DNA from 3 places in the Lentzea sp. NPDC102401 genome. Region 2 is predicted to be linked to each of the others. Evidence: riboswitches for the same ligand, from Rfam matches in the RefSeq annotation. Region 2 holds a riboswitch; each other region holds the start of a gene.

Region 1 (9,672 bases), on a different contig from region 2:
ACCTGCTGACCGCAGTTCGTGACGGTCACCGGGTCGGACGCGGAGGTGTCCTGGGCGACCGTGGCGCCGCAGCCGGAGATCAACAGCACAGCCGCGCACACAACAGTTCTCAAGGGGTGACCTCCTGGTCGAACAGGAGCTGGGGAACTCCCGTGGTCGGATGCCGCACGACGTGCGCGGTGACGTGGAAAACCTTGGCGATCAGTTCAGGTACGAGAACGTCCACAGGCGTGCCCGACGCGACGATCCGTCCTTCGTCCAGCACGTACAGCCGATCGCAGAAGGAAGCGGCGAGGTTCAGATCGTGCAGAACCGTCAGAACCGTGACGCCCAGCCCACGCGTGAGCCTCAACACGTCGAGCTGATGCCGGATGTCGAGGTGGTTGGTGGGCTCGTCCAGCACGAGCACGCGCGGCTCCTGGGCGATCGCGCGAGCGATGAGAACGCGCTGACGCTCCCCACCGGACAGACTGAGGAAGCTGCGCGAAGCGAGATGCGAAACGTCCACGGTGGACAGTGCCTCGGAAACCACCCGGGAATCACGCGCGGGATCGCGGTCGTGCGGCAGCCTGCCCATCTCCACGACCTCGGCGACCGTGAAGTCGAACTCGACCTGCGACTCCTGGGTCAGTGCGGCTAGGTGGCGGGCGACGTCGTGTCGTTTGTGGACGTTCTCGCCGTCGAGCAGGACGGTGCCGGCGTCGGGCTTGAGCGCCCGGTACACGCAGCGCAAGGTCGTCGACTTGCCGCTGCCGTTGGGGCCGACGATGCCGACGACCTCACCAGAGGCGGTCAGCGAAATGCCGGAGATGATGTTCCGGACGGTGACGTCGTGCAGCTCGACGCGCATCAGCGGCCTCCGAAGACGTAGGACCTGCGGCGCATCAGGAAGATGAAGCACGGCACGCCGAGTGCGGCCGTGATGACGCCCAGCGGCAGTTCCTCCGGCGCCGCGAGCATCCGCGCGGCCACGTCGACCCAGACCAGGAACGACGCTCCGGCCAGCGGTGCGAGGGCCAGGACCTTGCGGTGATCGGCGCCGACGACCATGCGCGTCAGGTGCGGCAGCATCAGCCCGACGAACCCGACGGCACCGCTGACCGCCACCAGCACGCCGGTCATGGCGGCGGTGACGATGAACAGGTGCGTGCGGAACCGGTCGACCGCGACGCCGAGCGTGGTCGCGGTCTCGTCGCCCATCGCCAGCGCGTTGAGCTGCCGCGCCTTGGTCGCCAGGTAGACGATTCCGGCCGCGGTCACGACGGCGGCGACGGGCAGCGACTGCCAGTTCGCCCCGCCGAGGCTGCCGAGCAACCAGAACATCGCGGCCCGCGCCGCCTCACCGCGCGGCGCCTGGAACACCAGCAGCATCGCCACGGCGGAGAACCCGTACGCGAGCGCAGTCCCGGTCAGCACCAGCCGCAACGGTGTGAGCCCTCGGCTCGTGCGCGCGGTGATGTAGACCAGGGCCGTGGCGCCGAGACCGGTCAGGAACGCCCCCACCGACAACGCGTAGACGCCGAGGCCGGACAGGATTCCGAGCGTCGCCACGGCCGTCGCCCCCACGCTCGCGCCCGACGAGATGCCGAGCACGTACGGGTCTGCCAACGCGTTGCGCACCATCGCCTGGATCGCGACGCCGACGGTGCTCAGACCCGCTCCCACGACCGCGGCCAGCAGCACGCGGGGAAGCCGGATGTCCCAGACGATGTGGTACTGCCCGGCGAGATCGGCGGGGATCGTGCCACCGGTCAGCGCCGCCCACAGCAGTTCGAGCGTGAGGTCGAACGGAACGGAGACCGGGCCGAGCGCGACGCCCGCGACGAGGCTGACGGCGAGCACGCCGACGAGCGTGCTGATCTTGGAGAGCACTGGGTCCTTCCCGCAGTCCACGGCGGAGTCGGAAGTTCTCGGGCACCGTGAGCGGGTGTTCGGGCTCGTCCCAGGTGGGACCTACCGTTGCGGGTCAGCGCCGGACTTCGACCGGTCTTCCCCCACGCACGACTGACCCGACCCTACCTGCGAAAACAGAAAGTTCGAAAATTCTCCGGGTGTGATGTCGATCCGGTCCGCGGCCCGTTCGACCTGTGGACGTCACCGAGGAAGACACCGAGCGAGGAGATCCACCGTGAAGTACATGCTGATCATGCGCGCCACCGACGAGGCCTACGCGAACATGGGCGAGTTCGACTTCGACAAGATGCTGGAGATCGTCGGCGCGTTCAACGAGGAACTGATCCGCGCCGGTGTGCTGCTGGCCGCCGAGGGTCTCTCCGAACCGTCCGAGGGCGTCGTCGTCGACTACTCCGCCGAACCGCCGGTCGTCACGGACGGCCCGTACGGCGAGACCAAGGAGCTGTTCAACGGCTTCTACCTGCTCAACGTGTCCTCGAAGGAGGAGGCGATCGAGTGGGCCAAGCGCATGCCGCTGATCGGCCCGGGGTTCAAGACCGAGATCCGGCGCGTGCCGACGATCGACGAGTTCCCGCAGGACAACGAGTGGATCAAGAAGGAGCGCGCGTGGCGTGAGGCCAACGGCCAGCTCTGACCGACGCGCGGAAACGCCGAAGCCCCGGCCGGAAGATCCGGCCGGGGCTTCAAAACGTCAAGCGGATGAACCTCAGCCAGTGCGGACGTTCGACGACACGAGTGCCGCGAGACGGTCGCCGATGGCGTAGGTGGCCCCAGGCGACTGGTGGTCCCTGGTAGCGAGATCAAAGGCCACGGAGGCCTCGATCCGGCGGGCCGACTCGTGCTCGCCGAGGTGGTCGAGCAGCAGCGCGACCGACAGCACGGCGGCCGTCGGGTCCGCGATGCCCTGGCCCGCGATGTCCGGCGCCGAACCGTGCACCGGCTCGAACATCGACGGGTTGCGGCGGGTCACGTCCATGTTTCCCGACGCGGCCAGGCCGATGCCACCCGTGACGGCGGCGGCGAGGTCGGTCAGGATGTCGCCGAACAGGTTGTCGGTGACGATCACGTCGTAACGGCCCGGGTCGGTGACCATGTGAATGGTCGCCGCGTCCACGTGCTGGTAGGCCACGGTGACGTCCGGGTGCTGCAGCGAGACCTCCTCCACGACGCGCGACCACAACGAGCCGGCGTGCGTGAGGACGTTCGTCTTGTGCACCAAGGTCAGGTGCCGGCGCTGACGGTTCGACGCACGCGCGAAGGCGTCCCGAACCACGCGCTCGACGCCGAACGAGGTGTTCAGCGAGACCTCGGTGGCGATCTCGTGCGGCGTGTCCTTGCGGAGCAGGCCGCCGTTGCCCGCGTACGGGCCTTCCGTGCCCTCGCGGACCACCACCATGTCGATCTCCGGCGGGTCCGCGAGCGGGCTGCGGACACCGGGGTAGAGACGAGCCGGGCGGAGGTTCACGTGGTGGTCGAGTTCGAAGCGCAGCCTCAGAAGCAGGCCCCGCTCCAGAATTCCGCTCGGCACCGACGGGTCGCCCACCGCGCCGAGCAGGATCGCGTCGTGCTGGCGAAGCTCTCCCAGCACCGACTCGGGCAACAACTCTCCCGTGGCGTGCCAGCGCGCCGCGCCGAGGTCGTAGCGAGTGATCTCGGCCGCCGGAACGACCTCTCCGAGGACCTTCAGGGCCTCAGCGATGACCTCGGGCCCGATCCCGTCTCCTGGGATCACTGCGAGCCGCATCCACACACCTCCCAGGTGTCAGTCCCCAATTGGTGGGACTACTTTCCTTCGCGAAAGGCTACCGGCATCCAGGCCGCCCGCCGCATGCCGGACACCCCATCGGGGTGTTATCTCCCGTACTGCGGGACACCCACACGGCCCATATCCCACTTTCGAGTGTCACTCGACCGCAGGAACGGGGTCGCGTCAAGGGGTGACGGCAGGCAGTTCCTGGCCGTGACGTGCCGAGAGGCCCGGTTCCCAACGAGGAACCGGGCCTCTCGTGAAACATCCGATCTAGTAGGCGCCGCCCCGGCCACTCGACTTCACCAGGACGACCGACGCGCGGTCACCGTTGGCGTTGTGGTGGTTGAGGACCAGCAGCCCGTCGGACTTGTCGGCCTTCAGCGAGGCCTCGTTCTTGTTGACGACGAGCGCGGTGCCCGGCTTCGCGAGGTACGAGAGCGCCGCGTCGCCGCCGCCCTGCGCCCACAGACCCGGCTTGAGCGGGTCGTAGGACAGGTTGCGGTCGATGACGTCGACGAGCTTGTTCGCGTTGCCCGGCGCGGCGTAGTAGCCACCGACGCCCACGACGTACGAGAGGCGAGCCGTGTCCTTCGTCGCGTCGATGCCCAGTGCGCTCAGCAGCACCGGCAGGACGACGACGTTGGTGTCCTGGACGTTCGCGTCGACGTCGCCGAACAGGCCGTTCACGCCCTGGATGTCGACGGTCTCGCCCGTCTTCAGGTCCACGGTGGACGCGACCAGCAGGTCGGTGTCGGTCAGACGGGTCGCGAACACCTCGAAGTCCGCCGTGCCGTCACCGTTGGTGTCGATGTCGACGAACGGGATGGTGTTCTTGCCCAGGTTGTACCAGTTGCCCCAGGTCGCGACACCGAACGCGAGCAGCGCCTCCTCAGGCTTGCCCTGCGCCTTGGCCAGCGGGGCCGTGGAGGCCGCGCCGACGTAGCGGAGGTCGCCGCCCTTGGCGGTCTCGTTGAGCGCGCAGTTCTCGGTGACGTTGCGCTTGCAGTCGCGCAGCTTCGGCGACTGGGCCTGCAGCTCGAGAACGCTGATCAGCGAGCGGTAGGCCTGCGAGCCGGTGCCCTGGTCGATGCCCTTGCCGGACACGTTCAGGACGGCCTGCTTGCTGTTGCCCGAGAACTTGAGGCTGGACGCGGTCTTGATGTCCGCGACCGGCTTCGGCGCCGAGTAGACCGACAGGCGCAGCGGCACGGTGGCACCGGCGGTCGGCGTGAAGGTCACGCGACCGGAGGCGTCCGCGAGGAACTGGCGCGGCACGTCGAGCTGGTTGGCCTCGACGGTCGAGTCGACCGTCTTGCGCAGCGCCTTCGGGTCGTCGATCTTCAGGGTCACCTTGACGCGCGCGACTCCGCGCGGGCTCAGCTTCACCTTGTCCTGCGAGAGCACGTAGCTCACGCCGGGGATCGTCGTGGCCGCGGTGTAGCCGACCTTGTACTCCACGGCCTTCGTGGACTTGTTGACCAGCTTGATGGTCTTGGACTTGGAGACGGCCTTGGCGACCTCGACGACGCCGAAGTTCGCGCTGACGTAACCGTTGTCCTCCTCGACGTACGCGAGGACCTGGTTGTCGATCGCGGACTTGCCGTCCACGCGGCCGGTACCGACCCGGTTGGGCGCGAAGGTCTTGCCGTCCTCCTTCACGTCCGCACCGGCGGTGTTCATGATCGAGGCCTTGACCTCTTCCAGCGTCCAGTCCGGGTGCGCCTGGCGGACCAGGGCGGCGATGCCGGCGACGTGCGGGGACGCCATCGACGTACCCGAGATCACCAGGCGGTCGTTGCCGGAACCGACGGCGGTGGACGAGATCGTGTCACCGGGGGCCGCGACGTCCGGCTTGATGGACTGGCCGCGGGTGCCACGGCTGGTGAACGCGCTCGGGGTGTCCGAAATGGACTGGTCGTACGTCGGCACCGTGGTGCGCAGGACGCCTGCCAGGCGAACGGTCAGCGTGCCCGCGTCCAGCAGCGGGCGCACCTGGCTGGTGGCGTCACCGGTGAACTGGAAGACCGGGATGGTCGCGTTGCCCGCGATGCCCGCGTTGAAGTTGTTCAAAGTGGACGACAGCACCACGCCCGCGGCACCGGCGGCCTGCGCGTTGTTGGTGCGGCCACCGGAACCACAACGGCGCGTCGCGTCGTTGTCGTCCCACTCGAGCCACACGTACTTGCCCGCGAGGGCCTCGGTGATCGGCTGGCAGCCGTCGAGGTTGCCGGCCTGGGTCAGCTTCACGACCGGCAGGGTCTTGTCGTAGTCCAGGTAGCCGGTGAAGTTCTGGCTGTACTGGCCGGGCTTCGCGCCCTGTCCGGTGACCACGGCGCCGTCACGAAGCACGGACGAGTCGCGCACGGACGCGACGGTCAGCGCCTCGGGCGTGTTGCCCGGCGAGCCGCCGATGTCGTAGAGGTCGCCGCCGTTGCCCGCGGAGAAGACCGGCATGACGCCGACCTTGTACAGCTTCTTCACGAAGAGGCTGTCGGGGTCGTCCGGGGCGCCGTAGTCGGAGCCGAGCGACAGGTTGACCACGTCGAGGTGGTCGGAGAAGTCGCCGTCACCGTCGGGGTCGAGCGACCAGTCGAGCGCCTGCGAGGTGACGTTGGTCGAGCCCTCGCAGCCGAAGACCTTCAGCGCGAAGATCTGGGCCTTCGGCGCGGTGCCGGGGCCGATCTTCATCTCGTTGAGCTTCGCGGCGTCCAGCTTGGTGTAGTCACCCTTGAACGTGCTGCCGTCGGCGTTCTCGCCGAAGCCGGCCGTGGTGCCCGCGACGTGCGAGCCGTGGCCGTTGCAGTCGATGGGGTTCGGGTCCGGCTTCGGCGTGTTGATCGCCGGGTCGGTGCTCTCCCCGTCGTAGTCCTCGCCGACGAAGTCGTACCCGCCGACGACCTTCGCGGTCGGGAAGTTCGGGTCCTTCACGCGCGGGTCGACGGCCTTGAACGCCTCGACCGTGCCGGGGCCGCCGAAGTTCGCGTGCGTGTAGTCGACACCGGTGTCGATGATGCCGACGCGGACGTCGTCGCCGAGCTTGCCGTACTGCTGCCAGACGTTGAGCGTCCTGGTGAGCTGGACGGCGTTCGAGTTCTGGCGCTTCTTCGGCACGACCGGGTAGACGGCGAGAACGTCCTGGCGCTGGGCCAGTTCGCGGACCTTCTGCGCGTCGGCCTTCACGACGACGCCGGGGACGCCGTTGGAGGTGCGGTAAAGCTCCTTGGTCTGCGTGTCAGCGCTCTTGAGCTGGCCGACGACCTGGTCGACCGTGGCCGACGTGTCGTTCTTGGCCTGCTTGGCGGCCTGCTTCGCGACCTCTTTGCCCTGGCTCTTCTTCTCGTCGAACGCGTCGACGGCCGGCTTGCGGTCCAGCGCGACGAACGCGGTGACCGAGCCCGCGGCGTTCAGCCTGGGAGAAACCTTGAGGTGCAACGCTTTCGCGTCCAACCCGTGCGCACCCTTGACCGGCTGCGCGAGCGGTTCGCTCTGCGCCTGTGCCGTGGCAGGTGCGATCAGCAGTGTGGTGATGGCAGAGAACACCACCAGACTCGATCGTCTCTTCACAACGTTTGCCCCAACCGAGGTGTGTGCCTTCGACCCGAAAAGACAGTGCCGTGCCCTCTACGGCACCGGGTCAACCTCGTGGGGACGCTAATCGCTGATCGTGTGTCTGCGACTGCCCCGAAAGTATGAATGTGGTCTACAGATAGTTGCCTGTTACGACTTCGTTGTGAACGACGACGAACACGGGAAGGGGACTTTGCCCGTCCCCTTCCCGTTTGTCGTGACTATCCGAAGTCGACAGACCTGACGGTGCGCGCACCGACGGAGGCACCGATCGGGTCGAGCACCTGGGTGTCGACCGGGCGGTCGACGCGCAGCACCATGACCGCGTCGTCGCCGGTCTGGCTGATCTGCGCGGCCTCGATGTTCACGCCGGCCTCGCCGAGCAGCGTGCCGACGGTGCCCATGACACCCGGACGATCCGGGTACTCCAGCAGCAGGACGGTGCCTTCGGCCCTCAGGTCGAAGTTGCGGCCGTTGATGTTCACCAGCTTCTCGACCTGCGCGATGCCGCTGACCGTGCCGGACACGGTGTTCGTCGTGCCGTCCGCGTACACGGCCTTCACCGTGACGAGGCTGCGGTGGTTCGGGCTCTCGGTCTCCTTGACGAGCTCCACGCTGACGCCCAGGTCCGCGGCGAGGCTCGGCGCGTTCACGAACGTCACCTGCGACTCGACGACCTTGGAGAACACCCCGCGCAGCGCGGCGAGCGGCAGGATCGCGACGTCCTCATTGGACAGTTCGCCGCGGACCTCGACGGTGACGCTGGTCGGGGCCTTGGGCGACAGTGCACTGAGGACGGTGCCGAGCTTCTGCACCAGCGGCAGGTACGGGCGGACCTCTTCGCCGACCGCACCGCCCTGGACGTTGACGGCGTCCGGCACGAACTCGCCGGCGAGCGCGAGGATGGTGCTCTTCGCGACGTCGGTGCCCGCGCGGTCCTGCGCCTCGGCCGTGGAAGCGCCGAGGTGCGGGGTGACGACGATGCCCGGCACGTTGAACAGCGGGCTCTCGGTCGTGGGCTCGGTGGAGAAGACGTCGATGCCGGCGCCGCCGACCTGGCCTTCCCTGACGGCCTCCGCGAGGGCTTCCTCGTCGATGAGGCCACCGCGGGCCGCGTTGACGATGATGACGCCGCGCTTGGCCTTCGCCAGCTGCTCGGCGCCGATGAGGCCCTTGGTCTCCGGCGTCTTCGGCAGGTGGATGCTGATCGCGTCGGCACGCTCGAGCAGTTCCTCGAGGCTGACGAGCTCGATGCCGAGCTGGGCGGCGCGGGCGGCGCTCACGTACGGGTCGTAGGCGATGAGCTCGACGCCGAACGCGGCGATGCGCTGCGCGAACAGCTGACCGATCTTGCCGAGGCCGACGACGCCGACCGTCTTGCCGTTGAGCTCGACGCCGTTGAACTTGGAGCGCTTCCACTCGTGGTTCTGCAGCGTCTCGTGCGCGGCCGGGATCTGGCGCGCGACGCTGAGGAGAAGCGCGACGGCGTGCTCGGCGGCGCTGACGATGTTGGACGTCGGCGCGTTGACGACCATCACGCCGTTCTGCGTGGCGGCCGGGACCTCGACGTTGTCCAGGCCGACACCCGCGCGGGCCACGACCTTCAGCTTGCGCGTGGCCGCGAAGACCTCGGCGTTCACCTGGGTGGCGGACCGGACGAGCAGAGCGTCCGCGTCGGCGACGGCGGTGAGGAGGGCTTCGCGGTCGGTGCCGTCTACGTGGCGCACTTCGACGCCGTCACCGAGAGCGTCCAGAACGGACGGCGCGAGCTTCTCGGCGATGAGGACAACAGGTCGGCTCGTGTTGCTCACGGACATCGCTCCCAGGAAGGGTCGGATCGTGGGGCGCGGGCGTGGTCGGGGGCGGCTGGCCCGCGCCGACCGGAGCACCGCAATGTGTCCGGACTGTTAACGAGCATAGACACCGGCCTTGCGCCCGCATTCCGCCGGGTGGCTCAGGTCACCGCCCGCGTCTTGCAGTATGGGACGAAGCATGGGTGGACGTGGTGTTCACCCGACAGTGTGAGGTCCACGCCCTGGGAACGGGTGGGGCGTTGACGTAGTGCGGGTGGAGGGCAGGGCGGGGGTGTGGGCTGGCGTGGGGGGCCTTGCGGGGCCTTGCGGGTCGGTTTGCGGGCGTTTGTCGCGTTCCAGCGGGGTTGGTCGCGTTCCTGACGTTCGGTCGCCTTGCGAGGGTGGTCCCTCGGGTCGTGACGAAGTGCGGGGTTGCGATTGGGGCTTGACCTTGAGCCTCTAGCTGGGCGCGTAGTCGGCCTCAAAGCCGGGGTGAAAAGCGCCCCGGCCGAGCCCAGACAGGGTGGCACCCAGCCCCTCAAGGTCAAGCCCCAATCGCCATGAGCGGGGCTCACCGCAACCCGGCGCCCTAGGTTCGGACGGCTCGCTTCGCATCGCCACGCCAGGCTTCGTACGTGGTTGTTTTGC
Region 2 (9,672 bases):
CGGGGCGCTCGCCGAAGAACGTCTCCACGTTGCGGATGGCGTGCACCGCGTGGTCCTCGCGCACCTCGTAGGACTGGACGCTGCCCTTCTCCCCCACCGCGCGCAGCAGCGAGCACGACAACGCGCCAGAGCCCGCGCCCGCCTCCAGGACGCGCGCGCCCGGGAAGATGTCGCCGTACATGCAGATCTGCGCGGCGTCCTTCGGGTAGATGACCTGCGCGCCGCGCGGCATCGACAGCACGTAGTCGGGCAGCAGCGGGCGCAACGCCAGGAAGTTCGTGCCGCCGACCGACGCGACGACCGAGCCTTCTGGCTGGCCGATCAGCTTGTCGTGCGGGATGGCGCCGCGGTGGGTGTGGTACTCCTTGCCGGGTTCGAGAACGACCGTGTAGTGCCGGCCCTTGGGGTCGGTCAGCTGTACCCGGTCACCCGGCTGGAACGGTCCACTTGCGCTAATCACCGCGCAATGGTGTCAAACGCCCTTCTCAATGGCCGCACGCAGGTCCTCCCTGCGCAGCACGCCCGCCGGGCGGCCCTCCAGGTCGACGACCAGGAACTGCCACGCGGCGGTGCCCTGGACGCGTTCGACGATCTCCTCGCCGGGCTCGTCGGCCAGCAGCACGGTCTCGGGCAGGATCGGCTCGGCCGCCTGCTCCGCGGGTGCGAAAGGACTTGCGGCGGCGAGCTTTCGCGCCAGTTCGGTGTCGAGCAGACCGGCCGCCACGCCGTCGGCCCGCACCAGCACCACGCCCCGGCCCGCCGACGTGCTCAGCGCGTCCGCCACGGGGCTCTCGGCCGGCAGCTGGAGCACCGGCAGGATCAGGTCGCTGAGGGAGACACCGGCGGGCCACGTGCGGCGGCGTTCGCTCGCGAGTTCACTCCTCGCGCCGGCGACGACGACCCATGCCGTCAGCACGCACACGCCGAAACGCAACCAACGGTCTTCCGCGCCTTCCGCGACGCCGTACAGCGCCCACGCCACCAATGCGATGGCCACGGCGAAACCGCCGACAACGGCGACACGCGTGCCCATCGCCCGTTGCCCCGTCATGGCCCACACTCCGGCCCTCACGATCCGGCCGCCGTCGAGCGGCAGGCCGGGCAGGAGGTTGAAGACGGCGACGGCGACGTTCGCGGCGGCGATCTGGAAGACCAGCACCCACACGACGTCGCCGGGCTCCATGACCAGTGCGCCGATGCCGAAGACCGCCGCCAGCGCCACGGACACGATCGGCCCGGCGCCCGCGACCACGCCTTCGTGGCTGGGTTTGCCGGGCGTGCGCATGATCTCGGACAGGCCGCCCAGCAGGTACAGCCGCAGTCTTCTGACCGGCAGGCCGAGCCGCAGCGCCGCGACGCAGTGGCCGAGTTCGTGGGCCAGCACGCTCAGGCCGAGGAAGATCGCGAAGAGCGCGGCGAGCAGCAGACCGACTCCCGGCGGCGTGCCGGGGGCGAGATCGTCGACGAGCGGCGCGTAGAAGGCCACCACGATCGCCGAGCCGATCCACCACGACGGCGCGAGGATCACCGGGATGCCCGCCACCCGGAACAGCAGCAGGCCGCCCTCTCGTTCACTGATCCGCGCGGCCACGGGTGAACTGTAGGGCTCCGGGTGTGATCCCGCGGTCTGGTGGTGCTCCCGAAGTCGATGAGGGCGGTGTTCCCGAGTGGGAGCCTCCCCGAGCTCGCCCTCGTCGGCTTCGGGCTAGGGGTTGTCATGGTGGCGAGAACAGAATTGTCAGACCTCTGTCCTAGGGTGCGAACCATGAGCACCACGTTGCGCAGGCCCGCGCTCTCGCCTTCCCGGGCAGGGGACTTCAAGCAGTGCCCGCTGCTCTACCGGTTCCGCGCGGTCGACCGGCTGCCGGAGAGGCCGACGAAGGCGCAGGTGCGCGGCACGGTGGTGCACGCGGTGCTGGAAGACCTGTTCGCCCTGCCCGCCGCCGACCGCGTGCCCGACCGCGCGCGTTCGATGATCACGCCGGCCTGGGAGCGCGTGAAGGCCGAGCGCCCGGAGTTCTCGACGCTGTTCGAGGTCGAGGGCAGCGAGGAGGAGGCGGAGTGGCTGGCGTCCGCCACGAAGCTGCTCGACGGCTACTTCGGCCTCGAGGACCCCCGGCGCCTGGAACCGGAGTCGCGCGAGCTCCTCGTCGAGTCCGAGCTGCCGTCCGGCGTGCTGCTGCGCGGCTACATCGACCGCGTGGACGTGGCCCCGACGGGTGAGATCCGCGTCGTGGACTACAAGACCGGCGCCGCCCCCCGCGAGGTGGGCGAGGCGAAGGCGTTGTTCCAGATGAAGTTCTACGCGCTGGTCCTGTGGAAGCTGCGCGGCGTCGTCCCCCGCCAGCTGCGCCTGATGTACCTGGCCGACCGCCAGGCCCTCGCCTACACCCCGGACGAGTCCGAACTGGCCCGCTTCGAGCGCACCCTCGACGCGATCTGGCAGGCCATCATGCGCGCGGCCCCGACGGGCGACTTCCGCCCCAACCCCAGCCGCCTGTGCGACTACTGCGACCACAAGGCCTTCTGCCCGGCGTTCGACGGCACCCCGCCGCCCTACCCCGGCTGGCCGGAGCCCGACGACACCGAGACCCTCCAGGACCGCGACTGATGACGGCGTTCTACCTGCCGCTGGGCGACGACACGTTCCGCTCCACCGAGCACACCGTCGGCCCGTGGGGCCCGGACAGCCAGCACCTCGGCCCTCCCTCGGCGTTGCTGGTGCGCTCGCTGCTCGCTCTGGGCAACCCGTCGTCTTCGCTGGCCCGCGTGACGTTCGAGGTGCTCGGCCCTGTGCCGGTGGCCGATCTCACGGTGTCCACTTCGGTCGAACGCCCAGGCCGCTCGGTAGAACTGCTCGCGGCGTCGCTGTCCCACGAAGGCCGTGCGGTGCTGACGGCGCGTGCGTGGCGCATCGTCGACTCGGACACCACGGCCGTAGCGGGAGGCGAAGTCCTCGCTCTGACACCGCCCGCTTCCGCCGCACCGATGGAGATCCCGGACTTCTGGGGCGGTGGCTACCTCGCCGCCGTCGAGTGGCTTTCCGTGTCGGGCGGCATCTTCACGCCGGGCGACGCCCAGGTGTGGGCCCGCCCCCGAGTGGCCGTCGTCGAGGGCTTCGACCCCTCACCGGAAGAGCGACTGTTCTCCGTCGTGGACTCGGCCAGCGGCGTTTCGTCCCGTGTGGACATTCGCAAGTGGTACGCCATCAACACCGACCTGACGGTCCACCTGCACCGCCGTCCCGTCGGCGAGTGGGTGGGCATGGACGCGCGGACGACCATCGGGCCGGACGGGGTAGGGCTCGCGACCAGCGTGGTGCACGACGTGGAGGGGCCGGTGGGCACGACGGCGCAGGCGCTGTTCGTGCGCGAACGCTGATACCGGGCCCGCGCACGCCACCGTCGCGGGCCTGTTCCGCTGAGCCCGGAGTCGCGTAGCGTCAGCCTGACTGTGAAGAGGTTCGCGAACCGGCAGGAAGCGGGCCGCGCCCTCGCCGCGCGACTCGCGGACCTCCCGTGGCACGACCCGCTGGTCCTGGGCCTCCCCCGAGGCGGCGTTCCAGTGGCCAAAGAAGTAGCGCGACACCTCAACGCCCAACTGGACGTCGTCGTGGCGCGCAAGATCGGCGCCCCAGGCCATCCGGAATACGGCGTGGGCGCCGTCACCGCGGACAGCGAACCCATCTACGACCCGAGAGTGCTGCGAGCCCTGAACCTCACCGAAGAGCAAATGGGCCGCACCTGCGACGAGGAACGCGAAGAAGCCAGAAGACGCACGGCCCTCTACCGCGGGGACAAGCCGCTCACCCTCAAGGACCGCGACGTGATCCTCGTGGACGACGGCCTGGCCACCGGAGTCACGGCCAGGGCGGCGCTGCACTGGATCGCCCAGCACGAACCGCGGTCCACGACCCTCGCCGTCCCGGTGGCCGCCAGAGAATCGCTGGCCGCGTTCACGACGCCGGTGATCGCGATCCTTCTCCCGCGCCGCTTCGGCGCGGTCAGCCGCTGGTACGAGGCCTTCGATCAGATCACGGACGAAGAGGTGCTCAGCGCGCTCTCGTAGTGCTCCACCACGGGGAACGGCGAGTAGAAGCGGTGCAGCAGAGCCGACCACTTCGCGTAGTCAGGCCCCTGCCGGAACCCGACGGTGTGCGATTCGACCGAGTCCCAGCGCACGAGCAGCAGGTAGCGCGACGGCGTCTCCAGGCACCGCAGCAGTTCGAGACCGCGGAAGCCCGGCGAGGCGGAGATCAGCTCCCGCGCCTCGCCGAACGCCCACTCGAACTCCTCGGCAGAACCCGGCAGCACGTCCAGCAGGGCGTGCTCCGTGATCACAGCCGGCAGAACCTGATGTCCGAGGCCAGCACGGCCTTGGCACCGATCGCGGCCAGCTCGTCCATCACCTTGTTCGCCTCCTTGCGCGACACCATCGCCCGCACGGCCGCCCAGTCGGGGTTGGCCAGCGGCGCGACGGTCGGCGACTCCAGGCCCGGAGTCAGCGCGATGGCGTCGTCGAGGATCGAACGCGGGCAGTCGTAGTCGAGCATCAGGTACTGCTGCGCGAACACGACGCCCTGGATGCGGGCAGTCAGCTGCTTCTTGGCGGCGGACAGCTCCGAGCCGTGGCGGTGGATGAGGACCGCCTCGGACTCGCAGATCGGCTCGCCGAACGGCACCAGGTCGTGCTGGCGCAGGGTGCGGCCGGAGCCCACCACGTCGGCGATCAGGTCGGCCACGCCCAGCTGGATCGAGATCTCCACGGCGCCGTCGAGCCGGATCACCTTCGCGGTGATGCCGCGGGCCTTCAGGTCGCGGCCCACCAGCCTCGGGTACGCGGTGGCGAGGCGCTTGCCTTCGAGGTCGGAGACCTTCCAGTCGGTGCCGCGAGGCCCCGCGTAGCGGAAGGTCGACGAGCCGAAGCCCAGCGCCAGCAGCTCCTCGACGGAGTTGCCGTTGTCGTCGGCACCCGAGTCGGCGGCCAGGTCGCGGCCGGTGATGCCGAGGTCCAGGTCGCCGGACGCCACGTAGATCGCGATGTCCTTGGGGCGCAGGAAGAAGAACTCGACCTCGTTGTTGTTGTCGAGCACGGTCAGGTCGCGCGGCTCGTGCCTCTGCCGGTAGCCGGCCTCGGTGAGCATGGCGGAGGCGCGTTCAGCGAGCGCGCCCTTGTTCGGGACTGCAACGCGCAGCATGTGAGAAGTCTTCCGTCAGAGGTACTTGTAGACGTCTTCGAGGGTGAGCCCACGGCCCAGCATGAGCACCTGGAGGCGGTAGAGCAGCTGCGAGATCTCTTCGGAGAGCTTCTCGTCGGACTCGTACTCGGCGGCGATCCAGACCTCGCCCGCCTCCTCCAGGACCTTCTTGCCCTGCGCATGGACCCCGGCCTCGAGCGCAGCAACGGTGCCGGAACCCTCCGGCTTGGTGGCGGCTCGTTCGGTCAGTTCAGCGAACAGGGAATCGAAGGTCTTCACGGCACGACATCCTCCCATCCCGGCGACCCCCGTCCACACCGCGGTCGCATCTGTCCCAGGCCGTGGACGCGATCTGTCCTGCATGGACACCCGGTAGCGTGAACTTCTGTGTCTGAGTTCGCCGAGGTCCTCGAAGCACTCCGCCGCGTGCGCGGAATCAACCCGTTCTTCGCGCTCGACGTCGGCCGCCCGGACGAGTCCTGGCTGCCGGGAACGGCGCTGCTGGAGGGCCCGGCGCTCAGGACCACGATCGACGCCATCGCGATCCGGTACAAAGCGGAAGAACCACGCGTAGCGGCCAGCCTGTTCTTCCTCAGCTACACGGCGCGGCTGCTCAGCCCGCTCACGGCCGCGGGCATCCCGATCGACGTCCGCCCGGAGAACCTCTGGTGGCAGCACCACCCGGCGAACGGCCTGAGCGTCCGCATCGACCAGCCACGACTGGGCCCGGAGGCCGCCCAAGCGCTCGCACCGGTGGTGGAGGCGATCCAGGACGTGACCCCGGTGGCGCGTGGATTGTTGTGGGGCAACGCCATGTCGAACATCGCGGGCGCGCTCAAAATGGTTGTGCGCGCACGCATGCTCACCGCCGAGGAAGCGGAAGAACGCGGCGAACGGCTCATGAGCGCCCCGCCGTTCGAACAGGCGGGGGAATTTCTGACTTTTCCCGGAGAGGTCTCGTTCCGGCGTCGGTCGTGTTGTCTCTACTACCGCGTCGCCGCAGGTGGGAAGTGTGGTGACTGTCCACTCGTGAAGTGAGGAACGCAACAACTCTTATGGCCGGTTGTGCTTAACGGGCCGATCAACTTACGGTGCACGCGCCGCAGTGACGGGAAGCCGGTGAAAATCCGGCGCGGTCCTCGCCACTGTGACCGGGAAGCGATCCCCGCCGAGCACGTCACTGGCCCTCGCGAGAGGGCTGGGAAGACGCGGGGGCAGCGTTGATCCGGGAGTCAGGAGACCGGCTGCGGCGCCGCAAGGAGAGTTGACCTTCCACGAGGTATGGAGGAGCCCGTCATGACGAGCCCCGCAGCAAGCCTGTCCGCCGTCCGCGTGCCCAAATGGGCCTTCGCCGTCTCAGTGCTCGGCCTGATCGTCACCTACCTGGTCCTGCAGGAGAACGGCCTCGCGCTCGGCGCGGGTTCCGAGTTGCTGCACGAGTTCTTCCACGACGGGCGCCACGCGCTCGGCGTGCCCTGCCACTAGATCCCCCGATCCCAGGCAGGGAAGACATGACGACGACGTACAAGTCCCTTGCGCTGCGCGGAGTCGCGGCCGGCGGTGTCGCCGGTGTCGCCTCCGCGCTCGTGCAGCTCCTGGTGACCGAGATCCCGATTCGCGCCGCGCTCGCGGTCGAGGAGGCCCGGGAACCCGCCGGTGAGGCCGGCCACCCGCACGGCGGCGAGGAAGAGCTGGTCAGCCGCGGCGCGCAGATCGCGGGCGGCATGCTCGGCGTGGTGATCGTCGGCATCGCGGTGGGCCTGGTGTTCGCCACGGCCTACGCGCTGTCGAAGCGCTGGTTCACCGGCAGCACGCCGTTCAGCCGCAGCTTCGCGTTCGGTGCCGCGGTGTTCGGTGCCGTGGCATTGCTGCCGTGGCTCAAGTACCCGGCCAACCCGCCCGCCGTGGGCGACCCGGAGACGGTGAACTACCGGACCGCGCTCTACCTCGGTGTGGTGGTGGCCGGTCTGGTGATCGTGTGGGCCGCGAGCTGGCTCGCCGAACAGCTGCGCGCGCAGTCGCAGCCGGTGCGGACCACGGCCGTGCTGCTCGCGGTGGCCGCGGCCGTCGCGGTGGTGCTGCTGGCGTTCCCCGCGCCGCCGGACACGATCCCCGCGGACATGCCGGTGAACGTGCTGTGGCAGTTCCGCCTCAGTTCGCTCGCCCAGCTCGCCACGCTCTACGTCGGCATCGGCGTGGTGTTCGGCCTGCTGATCGACCCGGCCGCGCGCAGGGCCAAGGCCCCTGAGAAGGCCGCTGTCGCCTGATGGTGTGGGGTGGCCACGCGGCCACCCCACACCCGTCTAAAGAGACTTCAGGACCTCGGCGTCCACGCCGACCAGCGAGTCGCGGAAGATCCGCCGCTCCCCCGCCGCCACCTCGACGTCGCACGGCACGACCAGCACGGTGCACCCGGCCGCCACCGCCGCGGCCACTCCGGTGGGCGAGTCCTCGATCGCCACGCACCGCGCCGCGTCCACTCCCAGCAGCCGTGCCGCCTTCAGGTACGGCTCGGGCAGCGGCTTGTTCAGCCCGTCCACCTCGTCGCCGCACACGGTGACGTCGAACAGGTCCCGCCCGATCGTGTCCAGCGCGACCTCGGTCAGCGAGCGCTCGGTCGACGTCACGAGAGCCATCGGCACGCCCGACGCGCGCACCGCCCGCAGGGCCTCGGCTGCGCCCGGACGCCACGGCAGGCCCGCGCGGAACACCTCTTCGGTGCGGCGGGAGATCCAGGCGGCGCCGTCGGCCATGTCGGCCTCGGTGGGCTCGATGCCGACGTCGGCGAACAGCAGGCGCATCGTCGTCGGTACGTTGCTACCGACCATGCGTTCGCGGGTGTCCGGGGAGAGCACGCCGCCCAGCTTCTCCGCGTACTCGTAGAGCGGGATGTCCCACAGCTTCTCGGAGTCCAGCAGCGTGCCGTCCATGTCCCATAGGACACCGTGAAGATCAGACACAGCCAGGTCAGACATTGAAGTACTTCGCCTCCGGATGGTGCGCCACGAAGGCGTCGGTGGACTGTTCCGGGTGGAGCTGAAGTTCCTCGGACAGCGAGACCCCGATGCGCGACGGATCGAGTAGCTCGACGACGCGCTTGCGGTCTTCCATCCCGGGGCAGGCGCCGTAGCCGCGCGCCGCTGTGGCCGAGTGTGAAGTACTCCTCGGCGGCGACGGTGCCGCCGGTGGGCCGGACGAGTTCCTCGCGGACTCGCTCGTGCCAGTACTCGGCCAGCGCTTCGGTGAGCTGGACCCCCAGTCCGTGGACTTCCAGGTGCTCACGATACGCGTTCTCGCCGAACAGTTCGTTCGCGTGGCCGGCGATCGGCGGGCCTGTCGTCACGAGACGGAACGCGATGACGTCGACCTCGCCGGACTCCTTCGGGCGCCAGAAGTCGGACAGGCACGACCTCCGATCCCTTCTCCGGCGCGGAAAAGTGAACCGGAAGCGCTCAGCGGACGAGCTGGCGGGTTCTTCCAGAACGACTAGATCGTCGCCGTCGGAGACGCACGGAAGTAGCCGCGGACGACGGCGGCGTGGGCAAGAACACCTTCCGCGGCAAGGCGTTCCATCCGGTAGCGCAGGCGTGGGCGGCCCTCGGTCGCGACCGGGTCCTCGTAGGCCGGGCCGCTGCCGCGCACGCCCTTGAGGCCCCACTGGGCCAACGTCGCACGCTCGTCCAGCGACGCCGAGCAGTCCGCGACCGGGATGCCCTTCACGACCCGGCTGCCCAGAACGGCAGGGCCGGGATCGGGTTTCCGACAGCCACGTCGGAGCGACCGGTCACGACTTCTTCCTCCACCGCAACGGCTTTGCGGCCGCGGCGATGCGCGGGGAACGTTCGCGACGGGCCTTGCGTTCCGCGGCCTTCTCCCGCATCTCGGCGTCCAGCACAGGAGCCTCGCCGCGCTTGGCGGCCATGATCGAGTCCTTCAGACGCAGGCCCTCGAAGGCGTCGCGGGCGTAGCGGGCGTCGCCGAAGTACATCTCCGTCAGGTCGTTCAGCACCTGACGGGGCGGCCAAGCTCAGTCCGAAGGAGACGTTCGACAGGCCCAGAGTCGTTCACACGTCCGGAAAACGACGCTTGAGCTCACGGATCGTCTCGACGGCGTCGCGGCGCACCTCCTCCTGGCCGGTGGAGATCGGGAACGTCAGGCAGTCGACGATGATGTCGCCGACGCGCATGCCCCAGTCGGTCGTCAGGTCCTCCCAGGTGGCGACGCGAACCTTCCACTCGGCCGTGCGGGCCTGGCCCTCGTCGTCGATGCACAGCGCCACGACCGCCGCGCCGCGCTCCGAGACGAGCCGCATGATCTTCCGGAACCGGGATTCGGGACCGTCGCCGTCCTCGTAGTTCACCGAGTTGACGACACCGCGGCCGCCAAGGCACTCCAGACCGGCCTGGAGAACCCTGAGCTCGGTGGGGTCGAGCACGATCGGCAACGTGATCGGGACGTACCGGCCCTCGGCGGT
Region 3 (9,672 bases), on a different contig from region 2:
CCGCGCCAGGTCGCCGGTGCGGAACCAGCCGTCCGCGAACGGCGAGGGCAGGCCCAGGTAGCCGTCCATCATGCCGGGGCCGCGCAGCCACAGTTCGCCGTCCACGATCCTGGCCTCGCGATGCGGCGCGGGCAGCCCGAGACAGCCCGTGCCGACGAACCGGTCGTGGTCCTCGGCGGTGATGCGGAGGTCGGCGCCGGTCTCGGTCATGCCGAACGCCTCGAACCAGCCGACACCCCACCGCTCCTCCAGTTCGGCGTGCAGGGCGGGCGGGATCGCCGAGGCCTGCACGACTCGAACGGAATGCTCTCGGTCCAGCGGGTCGGGCGGCATGCGCAGCAGCAACGCCGGCATCGCGCCGAGGCAGTAGAAGTAGGTCACGCCGTGCTCGCGGACCTTCGCCCAGAACGAGGACGGGTGAAAGCCGTCCAGCACCACGAGATGCGCGCCGGAGAGCAGCGCCGCGACGACGTTCCACTGTGGATCGATGTAGTGGAACGGTTGTGCCGTCAGCATCACGTCGTCGGAGCTCAGGTGCGGGAAGTGCTCGGCCAGGCTGCCGCCGAGCGTCAGCCAGTAGGAGTGCGACAGCACGCAGGCTTTCGGCTTTCCCGTGGTACCTGAGGTGAACTGCAGGCTGACCGGCGCGGCCACCTCGCCCTGCACGAACCCGTCGGCGGGCTCAAGCTCTTCGACGAAGTGCACCACGTGATCGGCGAGCAGCGGCCGGAACTCCTCGGTACTGACCACGGCGGCCACCTCGGCGGTCCGCAGCACGTGATCGGCGTCGGCCGAGCGGTACTTGACGTTGAGCGGCACGGCGGTGGCACCGAGCTTGATCAGCGCGAACCACACCAGCGGGAACTCCGGCACGTTCCGCAGCATGATCCCGACCCGGTCACCCGCGCGGATCCCCCTGTCCCGCAACGCCTGCGCGTACCCGTCGGACAGCGCGTCGATCTGGGCGAACGTGAACGCGCCGCCCGGATCGAACGTCCACGCGGTCTTGTCCGGCCATCGCGTCACGGCCGTCCGCAGCGCGGAGATCAGGTCAGCCACGGCCGAACTCCTCCCGCGGCTCGTCCCCCTCGCCGGACAGGCTCGTGACGATCGCGTGGTCGACCTCGGTCGCCATCGCCTGCTCCAGCGTCGAGTCCAGGCCCAGGTCGAGCGCCCGTTTCGCGAGCCCGGCCGCGACCGGTGGCTGTTCGGCGATGCGGCGCGCGAGCTTCATCGCGTGCTTCTCGTGGTTCAGGGCGTAGGAGTTGATCAGCCCCAGTTGGTGCGCGCGGGGAGGGTGAATCCGTTCCCCGAGCAGGAGCATCTCCTTGGCGCGCGCCAGGCCGACGAGCTTCGGCAGCAGGCTGGAGATCCCGCCCGTCACACTGAGCCCCACGCCGACCTCGGGAAACCCGAATTCCGCGCTGGTCTGCGCCACGACCAGGTCGCATCCCAGCGCGAACTCCGCGCCCGCACCGAGCGCGTAGCCGTGAACCGCCGCGATCACGATGCCGGGGAAGTCGCGGATCGCCCGGGTCACGTCCTGGATGCGCTCCAGCCGTGCCCGCGTCTGCTCCTCGGTCTCGACCGGGACCGGCTCCTTCAGGTCGTGGCCGGCGCAGAACGACTTGCCACGGCCCGCCAGCACGATCACCCGCGCCCCGTCCTCACGTGCCCGTGCGAACGCGGCCAGCAGGTCCTCGACCAGCGCCGGGACGACGGCGTTGAGCCGTTCCGGACGGTTCAGGTGCACCTGCGCGATGCCCTCGGCACAGGAGTAGTCGACGGTCATCTCTCCCCTTCGATCGATCGATCGATCGGCCCTGACGCTAGAGTGAGGGCGTCCAGGCGGTCAAGGGAGGCAGCAGATGACGACGGAGGAACGGGTCCGCGAGGCCGCCGTGCGCTTGTTCGCCGAACGCGGCTTCCACGGCACCGGCATCCGCGACCTCGCGCAGGCCGCCGGGCTCTCGTCGGCCACGCTCTACCACTACATGGGCACCAAGGAAGATCTCCTGGTCGAGATCATGCGCACGAGCCTCACCGAGTTGATCGGCAAGGCCGAGCAGATCACCGGCGACGAGACGGACCGTCTCGTCTCACTGGTCAAGATGCACGTGCGGGCGCACGCCGAGAAGCCGCGCGAGACCGCGGTGGTGGACGGCGAGATGCGTGCGCTGACCGGCGAGGGCCGCGAGGAGATCGTGGCGTTGCGCGACCGCTACGAGCACTTCTGGCAGGACGCGATCGACGACGGCGTGAGGGCGCGCAAGCTGACGGTGGCCGATCCGAGCGTCGCCCGGCTGGCGTTGCTGGAGATGTGCAGCGGCGTCTCCCGGTGGTACTCCCCCGCCGGGCCGGTCGACTTGAGTGATCTCACCATCCAATACGCGGCCATGGCGCTGGGCATGCTCGGCGCGTCCCGCTAGTGTCGGTACTGCCAGCGGTTCACCCGGACTCGTTCCGGGTGGAGCAAAAGGGAACCCGGTGCGAGTCCGGGACTGCCCCGCAGCGGTGAGTGGGAACGAAAGCCGTCAGAAGCACTGGGTCTGCCAGATCTGGGAAGCGACGGCCGGTAGGAGCGCGCGAGACGCCCACGAGTCCGAAGACCTGCCGCCGGTCCGCGCGCCGACCCGGTGCGCGGTGCTCCGGAGCCTCTCGGGCGGGCTGACGGGCGCGGCTCCGTGCCGCCCTGCTCGCGTGTCTCCGGTGCTTCCGCACGCTCGCGAGGAGAGAGCTTGTGACCATTGGCAGCACTGTTTTCGGCTATCCCCGGATCGGACCGAAGCGCGAACTGAAGCGCGCGGTCGAGCAGTACTGGGCCGGGAAGATCGACGAAGCCGCACTGCGGGAGACCGCCAGGAACCTGCGGGCGCAGACCTGGACCGAACTGTCCGAACTGGACTCCGTGCCGTCGAACACGTTCTCGTTCTACGACCAGGTGCTCGACACCTCGTTCCTCTTCGACGCGATCCCCCAGCGGTTCCGCGACCTCGGACTGTCCGAACTGGACACCTACTTCGCGGCAGCACGCGGCCGGGACGGCGCCGCGGCCCTGGAACTGACGAAGTGGTTCGACACGAACTACCACTACCTGGTGCCGGAACTGGGCCCGGACACCGAGTTCCGGCTGGCCGGCGACAAGCCGATCGCCGAGTACCGCGAGGCGCTCGAACTCGGCATCACGACCCGGCCCGCGCTGCTCGGTCCGGTCACGTACCTGTTGCTGGCCAAGAGCACGGTCCCCGGTTTCGCACCGCTGACGCTGCTCGACCGCCTGCTGGAGGCGTACGTCGAACTACTCGGCCGCCTGCGCGTCGAGGGCGTCGAGTGGGTGCAGATCGACGAACCGGCGTTCGCCGCCGACCGCACACCGGCCGAACTGAACGCGTTGCGCCGCACGTACCGGACGCTGAGCGGGCTGCCTGGCAGGTCGAAACTGCTGGTCACCGGCTACTACGGCGACCTGGGCGAGGCGTTGCCGATCCTGGCCTCCTCGCAGGTCGAGGCGATCGGCATCGACCTGGTCAGCGCACCGGACACGTCGGTGGCGATCCCCGCGTTGCGCGACAAGATCCTGGTGGCAGGTCTGGTCGACGGCCGCAACGTGTGGCGCACCGACCTGCACGCCGCGCTGGCGAAGGCCGCGACACTGCTGGGTTCGGCGCGCGAGGTCGTCGTGTCGTCGTCCTCCACGCTGCTGCACGTGCCGTACGACCTGGAGGCCGAGACCCTGGAGCCGGACGTGCGGGCACGGCTGGCGTTCGCCAGGCAGAAGGTGCGCGAGATCGTGGTGCTGGGCAAGGCTTTGCGCGACGGGGCCGACGGCGGCTGGGCCGACGAGGCGAGGCACCAGGTGCCCAGCCCGCGCCGCGACGACCACGTCCGGGCGCGCATCGCGTCGTTGCGGCCGGAGCACGGCCTCCGCGCGCCGTACGAGGACCGTGCCGCGGCCCAGCAGGCCCGGCTCGGGTTGCCGCCCCTCGCGACCACGACGATCGGGTCGTTCCCGCAGACCGGCGACATCCGCAGGGCACGCGCGGCGGTCAGGAACGGTGAGATCACCGAGGACGAGTACGGGCAGCGGATGCGGGACGAGATCGGTCGCGTGATCGACCTGCAGGAGGACATCGGCCTGGACGTGCTGGTGCACGGCGAACCCGAGCGCAACGACATGGTCCAGTACTTCGCCGAACACCTGGAAGGCTTCGCCAGCACGGAGTTCGCGTGGGTGCAGTCGTACGGGTCGCGGTGTGTGCGGCCGCCGATCATCCACGGCGACATCTCGCGCCCGAAGGCGATGACGGTGCCGTGGAGCACCTACGCGCAGTCGTTGACGTCCAAGCCGGTCAAGGGAATGCTGACCGGCCCGGTGACGATCCTCGCGTGGTCGTTCGTCCGCGACGACCAGCCGCTCGCCGACACGGCGAACCAGGTGGCGCTGGCGTTGCGCGACGAGATCCGCGACCTGGAGGCCGCCGGGATCCGGGTGGTGCAGGTCGACGAACCGGCGTTGCGCGAGCTGCTTCCGTTGCGCCGGAAGGACCAACCGGCGTACCTGGAGTGGTCGGTCGGCGCGTTCCGGCTCGCCACCGCGGGCGCGACGCCGGGCACCCAGATCCACACGCACCTGTGCTACTCGGAGTTCGGCGAGGTGATCGGCGCGATCTCCGACCTCGACGCCGACGTCACGACCATCGAGGCCGCACGGTCCAAGATGGAGATCCTGGAGGGCCTGGAGTTCCCGCGGGGCATCGGTCCCGGCGTCTACGACATCCACTCGCCGCTGGTGCCGGGCGAGGACGACATCGCCGCGCTGATCACCGAAGCGGTACGCGCGGTGCCAGGTGAACGTTTGTGGATCAACCCCGACTGCGGGCTCAAAACTCGCGGTTACGCCGAGGTGGAGCCGGCGTTGCGAAACCTGGTCGCCGCGGCCAACCGGGTACGCGCCCACCTGGGCTGATGAGAGCGCGACCTCGGGACGTGATCGATTCCGTCCCGAGGTTGTGAATTTCCCGGTATGGCAAAGATTTGGCGAAGCACCTAGACGTGAACGTGGTTCATGTACCACCTTCGGCCTCGCAAGCCTCACTCCCCTGCACCCCGGAGGCCTGAAGTTGAGGAAGAAGCTCCTGTCCGCGCTCGCCGGCGCACTGCTGATCACGGCACTGTTCCCCGGCATCGCGCTCGCTGACCCGCCCCGGGCCATCCCCGCCAACTACGAGGCGGCCGACGGCAAGTGGCAGCCGGCGTTCGATTACGACGGCGACGGCTGTTACCCCACCCCGGCGATCTCGCCGACCGGTGACATCGCGCCCGGCCTGAAGAACTCCGGCGCGCTGAACGGCAACTGCCACGACAAGTCAGACCTGGACAACACCAACTCCTACAGCCGTTCCAAGTGCAACAACGGCTGGTGCGCCTACCTGTACGACCTGTACTTCGAGAAGGACCAGGCCGTGCCGCTGATCGACTGCTGCGGCCACCGCCACGACATCGAGCACGTGATCGTCTGGGTGCAGAACGACGTGGCCCAGTTCGTCTCGACCTCGGAGCACGGCAAGTACAAGACCCACCCGCGTGCCAACGTGCAGTGGGAAGGCGACCACCCGAAGATCATCTACCACAAGGACGGCGCCAGCACGCACTGCTTCCGGCTCGCGGGTGCGGGCGAGCAGGCGGAGAACCACTACGGGGTCTACCAGTACCCCGCCCTGGTCAGCTGGGACCGCTTCCCCGCCGGGGTGCGCGACAAGCTCGTGAACGCGAACTTCGGCAGCGCGTCCCTGGCGATCAAGGACAGCGCGTTCAACTACAACCTCGGTCAGGCCAAGCCTTCCGGGATCGCGTTCGACCCGAACGCGTAGCTATTTCGCCACACGGTTCAACCACTCGGCCAGGAGGGCCCGTTCCGCTGGAGACAGCATCAGGGGCGGGTCCTCTTCCAGTGCCACCCTCAGTGCGATCGCCCGGCTCGGGATGTCCGTCGGCTCGTCCGGTGCGACGTCCGTCGTGATCGCCCTGATCACCTGCTCCCGCGAGAACGTGATCAGCTCCAGGTCGCGGTCCTCCTCCGGCGTCGCGATCAACGCCAGCACGACGCCCATGCCCGCCGCGTGCACGAACTGCGCCGCCTGCTCGACGGGGACCGTCAACCGGCCCGCCGACGCGATGCGGCTGATGATCTCGCGGAGCATCGCGTCCGCCTCCAGCCGCGCCGCCCGCTTGCGCGGCTCGCCGTACATCAGCAGGTAGAACGCGGGCCGCGCCAGGCCGAAGCCGATGTGCAGCTCCCACCCCCTGCGCAGGTCGTCGACGGGGTTGTCGCTGGCGCCCATCGCGTGCTTGGTCGCGAGGTAGTCGGAGAAGCCGAACGCCGCCACGGCGTCGAGCAGCCCGTCCTTGTCGCCGAACAGCCGGTACAGCGTCGGCGCCTGCACCCCGGCCGCCGAGGCGACCGCGCGCGTGGACACCGCTTCCTTGCCGCCCTCGACGAGCAGGTCGGCCGCGGCCTTCACCAGACGCTCTCTCGTGTCCATGTAACGACGATAACACATCAGTGGTAGCACTGATTCGATATCGGTGCTACGTTGATTTAGGTAACGACGGAAACACCAGCTAGGAGTGTTGCTATGACTCGCGTTGCGATCGTCACCGGCGGATCGAGGGGCATCGGACGGGCTGCCGCCGAGCGTCTGGCCGCCGACGGTACGGCCGTCGTCATCGTGTACGCCGGCAACAAGGCCGCGGCCGACGAGGCCGTGGAGAAGATCAAGTCCGACGGGGGCCAGGCCGTCGCCGTGCAGGCCGACGTCGGCGACGAGGAAGCCGTCACCGCCGCGTTCGAACTGGCCGTGGAGACCTTCGGCGGCGTGGACGTCGTCGTGAACTCGGCGGGCATCATGCCGCTCGGCACCGTCGCGGACATGGACCTCGACACGTTCGACCGCATCATGCGCACCAACGCCCGCGGCACGTTCGTCGTGTCCCAGCAGGCCGCACGCCGGCTGCGTGACGGTGGCGCGATCATCAACGTCTCGTCGTCCGTGGTGGGCCTGCGCTTCCCCCAGTACGGCGCCTACGCCATGTCGAAGGGCGGCGTCGAGGCGCTGACCCTGATCCTGGCCCGTGAGCTGCGCGGCCGGGACATCACCGTGAACACCGTCGCCCCCGGCCCCACCGCCACGGACCTGTTCCTCGACGGCAAGGACCAGGCGACCATCGACACCCTCGCGAAGCAGCCGCCGCTGGAGCGGCTCGGCTCGACCGGCGACATCGCGGAGGTCATCTCCTTCCTGGCGGGCCCGGCCCGCTGGATCAACGGCCAGACCATTCGTGCGAACGGGGGCATCATCTGATGGGCAAGGTCATCGTCGTCACGGGAGCGTCCAGCGGTTTCGGCGCGCTGACGGTCCGCAGGCTGGCCCTTGCCGGCCACACCGTCTACGCGGGCATGCGGGAGACCTCGGGCCGCAACTCGGCCGCCGTGGCGGAACTTCGGGCGTTCGGGGCCGAGAACAAGGCCGACGTGCACGCCGTCGAGCTCGACGTGCAGTCGCAGGAGTCCGCGGACGCCGCGATCGCGTCGATCATCGCGGACCGAGGGCGTCTGGACGTCGTCGTGCACAACGCCGGCCACATGGTCACCGGCCCGGCCGAGGCCTTCACGCCGGAGCAGTACGCGGCCCTGTACGACGTCAACGTCCTGGGCACCCAGCGCGTGAACCGCGCCGCCCTGCCGCACCTGCGCGGTCAGCACTCCGGCCACGTCGTGTGGGTGGGTTCCAGCTCGACGCGCGGCGGCACTCCCCCGTACCTGGCCCCGTACTTCGCGGCCAAGGCGGCGATGGACGCGGTCGCCGTCTCCTACCGCGCCGAACTGCTGCGGTTCGGCATCGAGACCACGATCGTCGTGCCGGGTGCCTTCACCCACGGCACCAACCACTTCGCGCACAGCGGCACCCCCGCCGACACCTCGCGTGCCGCGGAGTACGAGGAGTTCTACCCCGGCCTGATGGACCAGGTGGGAGGCCGTCTCGCCGAACTGGAGCCGTCGTGGGCGGACGTCGGTGCCGTGGCGGACGCGATCGTGGACGTGGTCGGCTCTTCGAAGCCGCCGTTCCGGGTGCACATCGACCCGTCCGCCGACGGTGCCGAGGTCGTGAACGCGGTGGCGGACCGGGTGCGCGGCGAGTTCCTGCGCCGGGTGGAGCTGGCCGACCTGATCTAACGGCTGCCGAGGAGCGCGGACACGGTGAGGAACCGGTAACCGCGCTCCTTCAGCCCGGTGATGACGGGCCTGAGCGCCTGCCGGGTCTGCTCGCGGCTCGCGTACATGGGGTGGAGCAGGATGATCGAGCCCGGCTTGGTCTCCGCGAGGGTCTGCTGGGCGATCTGCTGCGTGGTGGGCGTGCCTTCGGAGTCCGGTTCCACGTCCCACATGACCGTCGTGCGGTTGTGTTCCTTCAGGTAGTGCGGCAGGGCGAAGAGCTTCTTGCCGTTGGGCGGGCGGAAGTGGATGTCGCCGCTGTACCCGGTCCTGCGGATCTGGGCGTCGGTGTCCTCGATCTCCTTCGCCACCGTGCTGGGCAGAACGCCGATCATGCGCTGGTGGTTGTAGGTGTGGTTGCCGATCTCGTGCTTGGCGTCCGCGATCTGCCTGCCGAGCTCCGGGTGCTTCTCCAGGTCGCGGCCCATGAGGAAGAACGTGGCCGGCACGTCCTCGGCCTTCAGCAGGTCCAGGACCTGCTGGGCGCCGGCGGGATCGGGGCCGTCGTCGAAGGTCAGGGCCACGAGCTTCTCGTTGGTCTCGACGCGGTCGACCAGGTCACCGAAGAACTGGAACGTGCGGGCGCTGGCGACGTTCCACAGCGCTGCGGCGACGACGAGCACCAGGGTGAGGCCAACCGCCGTGATGATCGTCGGCTTGCGGCGCAACCACTTCATGCGCTCACTATGACCACGGTGGATCTTCCGGTCCGCGGCACCCCTCGACTTCAGCGCGACGGCAGGTCCGTGACCGCGGCGTGCACGAGGCCGTTCAGGATGAGGGTGAGACCCGCCTCGAACGCGGACTCGTGATCGATCACCGGTACGCCGGGCGGCAGGGCCGCATCGGTGTCCGCCTGCTCTTCCAGGACGCTGCCGACCGTGAAGCGACTGGCGGCCAGCATCGCCATCTGCGCGTCGCGCTCGGGCACGCCGGAGGCGACGAGGAAGTCCATCTTGTGGCGGAGCCGGTCGAGGTCGCTCAGCGGGGTGCTGCCGGCGTGGAGCCGTGCTCCATCCCGGCGCATCAGCAACGTGCGCCTGAAGCTGCGCGTGTTGTCGGCGAACCTGTTGCGGCAGGTCGGCCGGGAGTCGGTCCGCGAGATGCTCACCAGGTCGTCGCTGCGACGCACGGCCATGCGGCTCGGGCTCGTCGCCTGGCGGGCCGTGCAGCCTGCCGGGAAGGGATGGGCGCGTCTTGTCCGGGGCGTGTTCGCCGCCTTCAAACCTCTTGTGCTGCCACCGATCCTGATCGGGTTCCTGGCGCCGGTCGCCAGCATGGTGGCGGCCGCGCTGAGCTGGATCACCCTCACGGTCGCCACCGACAGGTGGTTCAGCCAGCCGGGCCACCTTCTCGTCCTGGCCGGTGCGGCGGTCGCGGCGTCGTGCGCCGGCTGGCGT

What was found. A riboswitch is a leader RNA that binds a small molecule or an ion and turns the genes downstream of it on or off. The one in region 2 is predicted to bind cobalamin.
Region 1: another riboswitch for cobalamin. It lies ahead of ACIRG5_RS18505 (FecCD family ABC transporter permease); the one in region 2 lies ahead of ACIRG5_RS09265 (CbtB-domain containing protein).
Region 3: another riboswitch for cobalamin. It lies ahead of metE (5-methyltetrahydropteroyltriglutamate--homocysteine S-methyltransferase); the one in region 2 lies ahead of ACIRG5_RS09265 (CbtB-domain containing protein).

The regions. Positions count from the first base shown of each region.
Region 1 is NZ_JBIWKS010000004.1:704,232-713,903, forward strand. Features, by position in the region: gene ACIRG5_RS18495 (ABC transporter substrate-binding protein) at 1-113, opposite strand, end outside; gene ACIRG5_RS18500 (ABC transporter ATP-binding protein) at 110-850, opposite strand; gene ACIRG5_RS18505 (FecCD family ABC transporter permease) at 850-1,872, opposite strand; cobalamin riboswitch at 1,905-2,024, opposite strand; gene ACIRG5_RS18510 (YciI family protein) at 2,129-2,548, shown strand; gene ACIRG5_RS18515 (3-isopropylmalate dehydrogenase) at 2,621-3,658, opposite strand; gene ACIRG5_RS18520 (S8 family peptidase) at 3,935-7,210, opposite strand; gene serA (phosphoglycerate dehydrogenase) at 7,453-9,042, opposite strand.
Region 2 is NZ_JBIWKS010000002.1:804,524-814,195, reverse strand. Features, by position in the region: gene ACIRG5_RS09310 (tRNA (adenine-N1)-methyltransferase) at 1-460, opposite strand, end outside; gene ACIRG5_RS09305 (site-2 protease family protein) at 473-1,591, opposite strand; gene ACIRG5_RS09300 (PD-(D/E)XK nuclease family protein) at 1,766-2,611, shown strand; gene ACIRG5_RS09295 (thioesterase family protein) at 2,611-3,381, shown strand; gene ACIRG5_RS09290 (phosphoribosyltransferase) at 3,454-4,068, shown strand; gene ACIRG5_RS09285 (antibiotic biosynthesis monooxygenase family protein) at 4,029-4,340, opposite strand; gene hisG (ATP phosphoribosyltransferase) at 4,337-5,197, opposite strand; gene ACIRG5_RS09275 (phosphoribosyl-ATP diphosphatase) at 5,213-5,476, opposite strand; gene ACIRG5_RS09270 ((2Fe-2S)-binding protein) at 5,585-6,235, shown strand; cobalamin riboswitch at 6,306-6,440, shown strand; gene ACIRG5_RS09265 (CbtB-domain containing protein) at 6,494-6,682, shown strand; gene ACIRG5_RS09260 (CbtA family protein) at 6,709-7,464, shown strand; gene ACIRG5_RS09255 (HAD family hydrolase) at 7,501-8,127, opposite strand; partial or broken gene ACIRG5_RS09250 (vitamin B12 dependent-methionine synthase activation domain-containing protein) at 8,165-9,645, opposite strand.
Region 3 is NZ_JBIWKS010000005.1:422,235-431,906, forward strand. Features, by position in the region: gene ACIRG5_RS20900 (AMP-binding protein) at 1-1,059, opposite strand, end outside; gene ACIRG5_RS20905 (enoyl-CoA hydratase/isomerase family protein) at 1,052-1,792, opposite strand; gene ACIRG5_RS20910 (TetR/AcrR family transcriptional regulator) at 1,869-2,429, shown strand; cobalamin riboswitch at 2,428-2,633, shown strand; gene metE (5-methyltetrahydropteroyltriglutamate--homocysteine S-methyltransferase) at 2,741-4,966, shown strand; gene ACIRG5_RS20920 (NPP1 family protein) at 5,121-5,870, shown strand; gene ACIRG5_RS20925 (TetR/AcrR family transcriptional regulator) at 5,871-6,542, opposite strand; gene ACIRG5_RS20930 (SDR family oxidoreductase) at 6,636-7,361, shown strand; gene ACIRG5_RS20935 (SDR family NAD(P)-dependent oxidoreductase) at 7,361-8,233, shown strand; gene ACIRG5_RS20940 (polysaccharide deacetylase family protein) at 8,230-8,949, opposite strand; gene ACIRG5_RS20945 (TetR/AcrR family transcriptional regulator C-terminal domain-containing protein) at 9,000-9,299, opposite strand; gene ACIRG5_RS20950 (hypothetical protein) at 9,307-9,672, shown strand, end outside.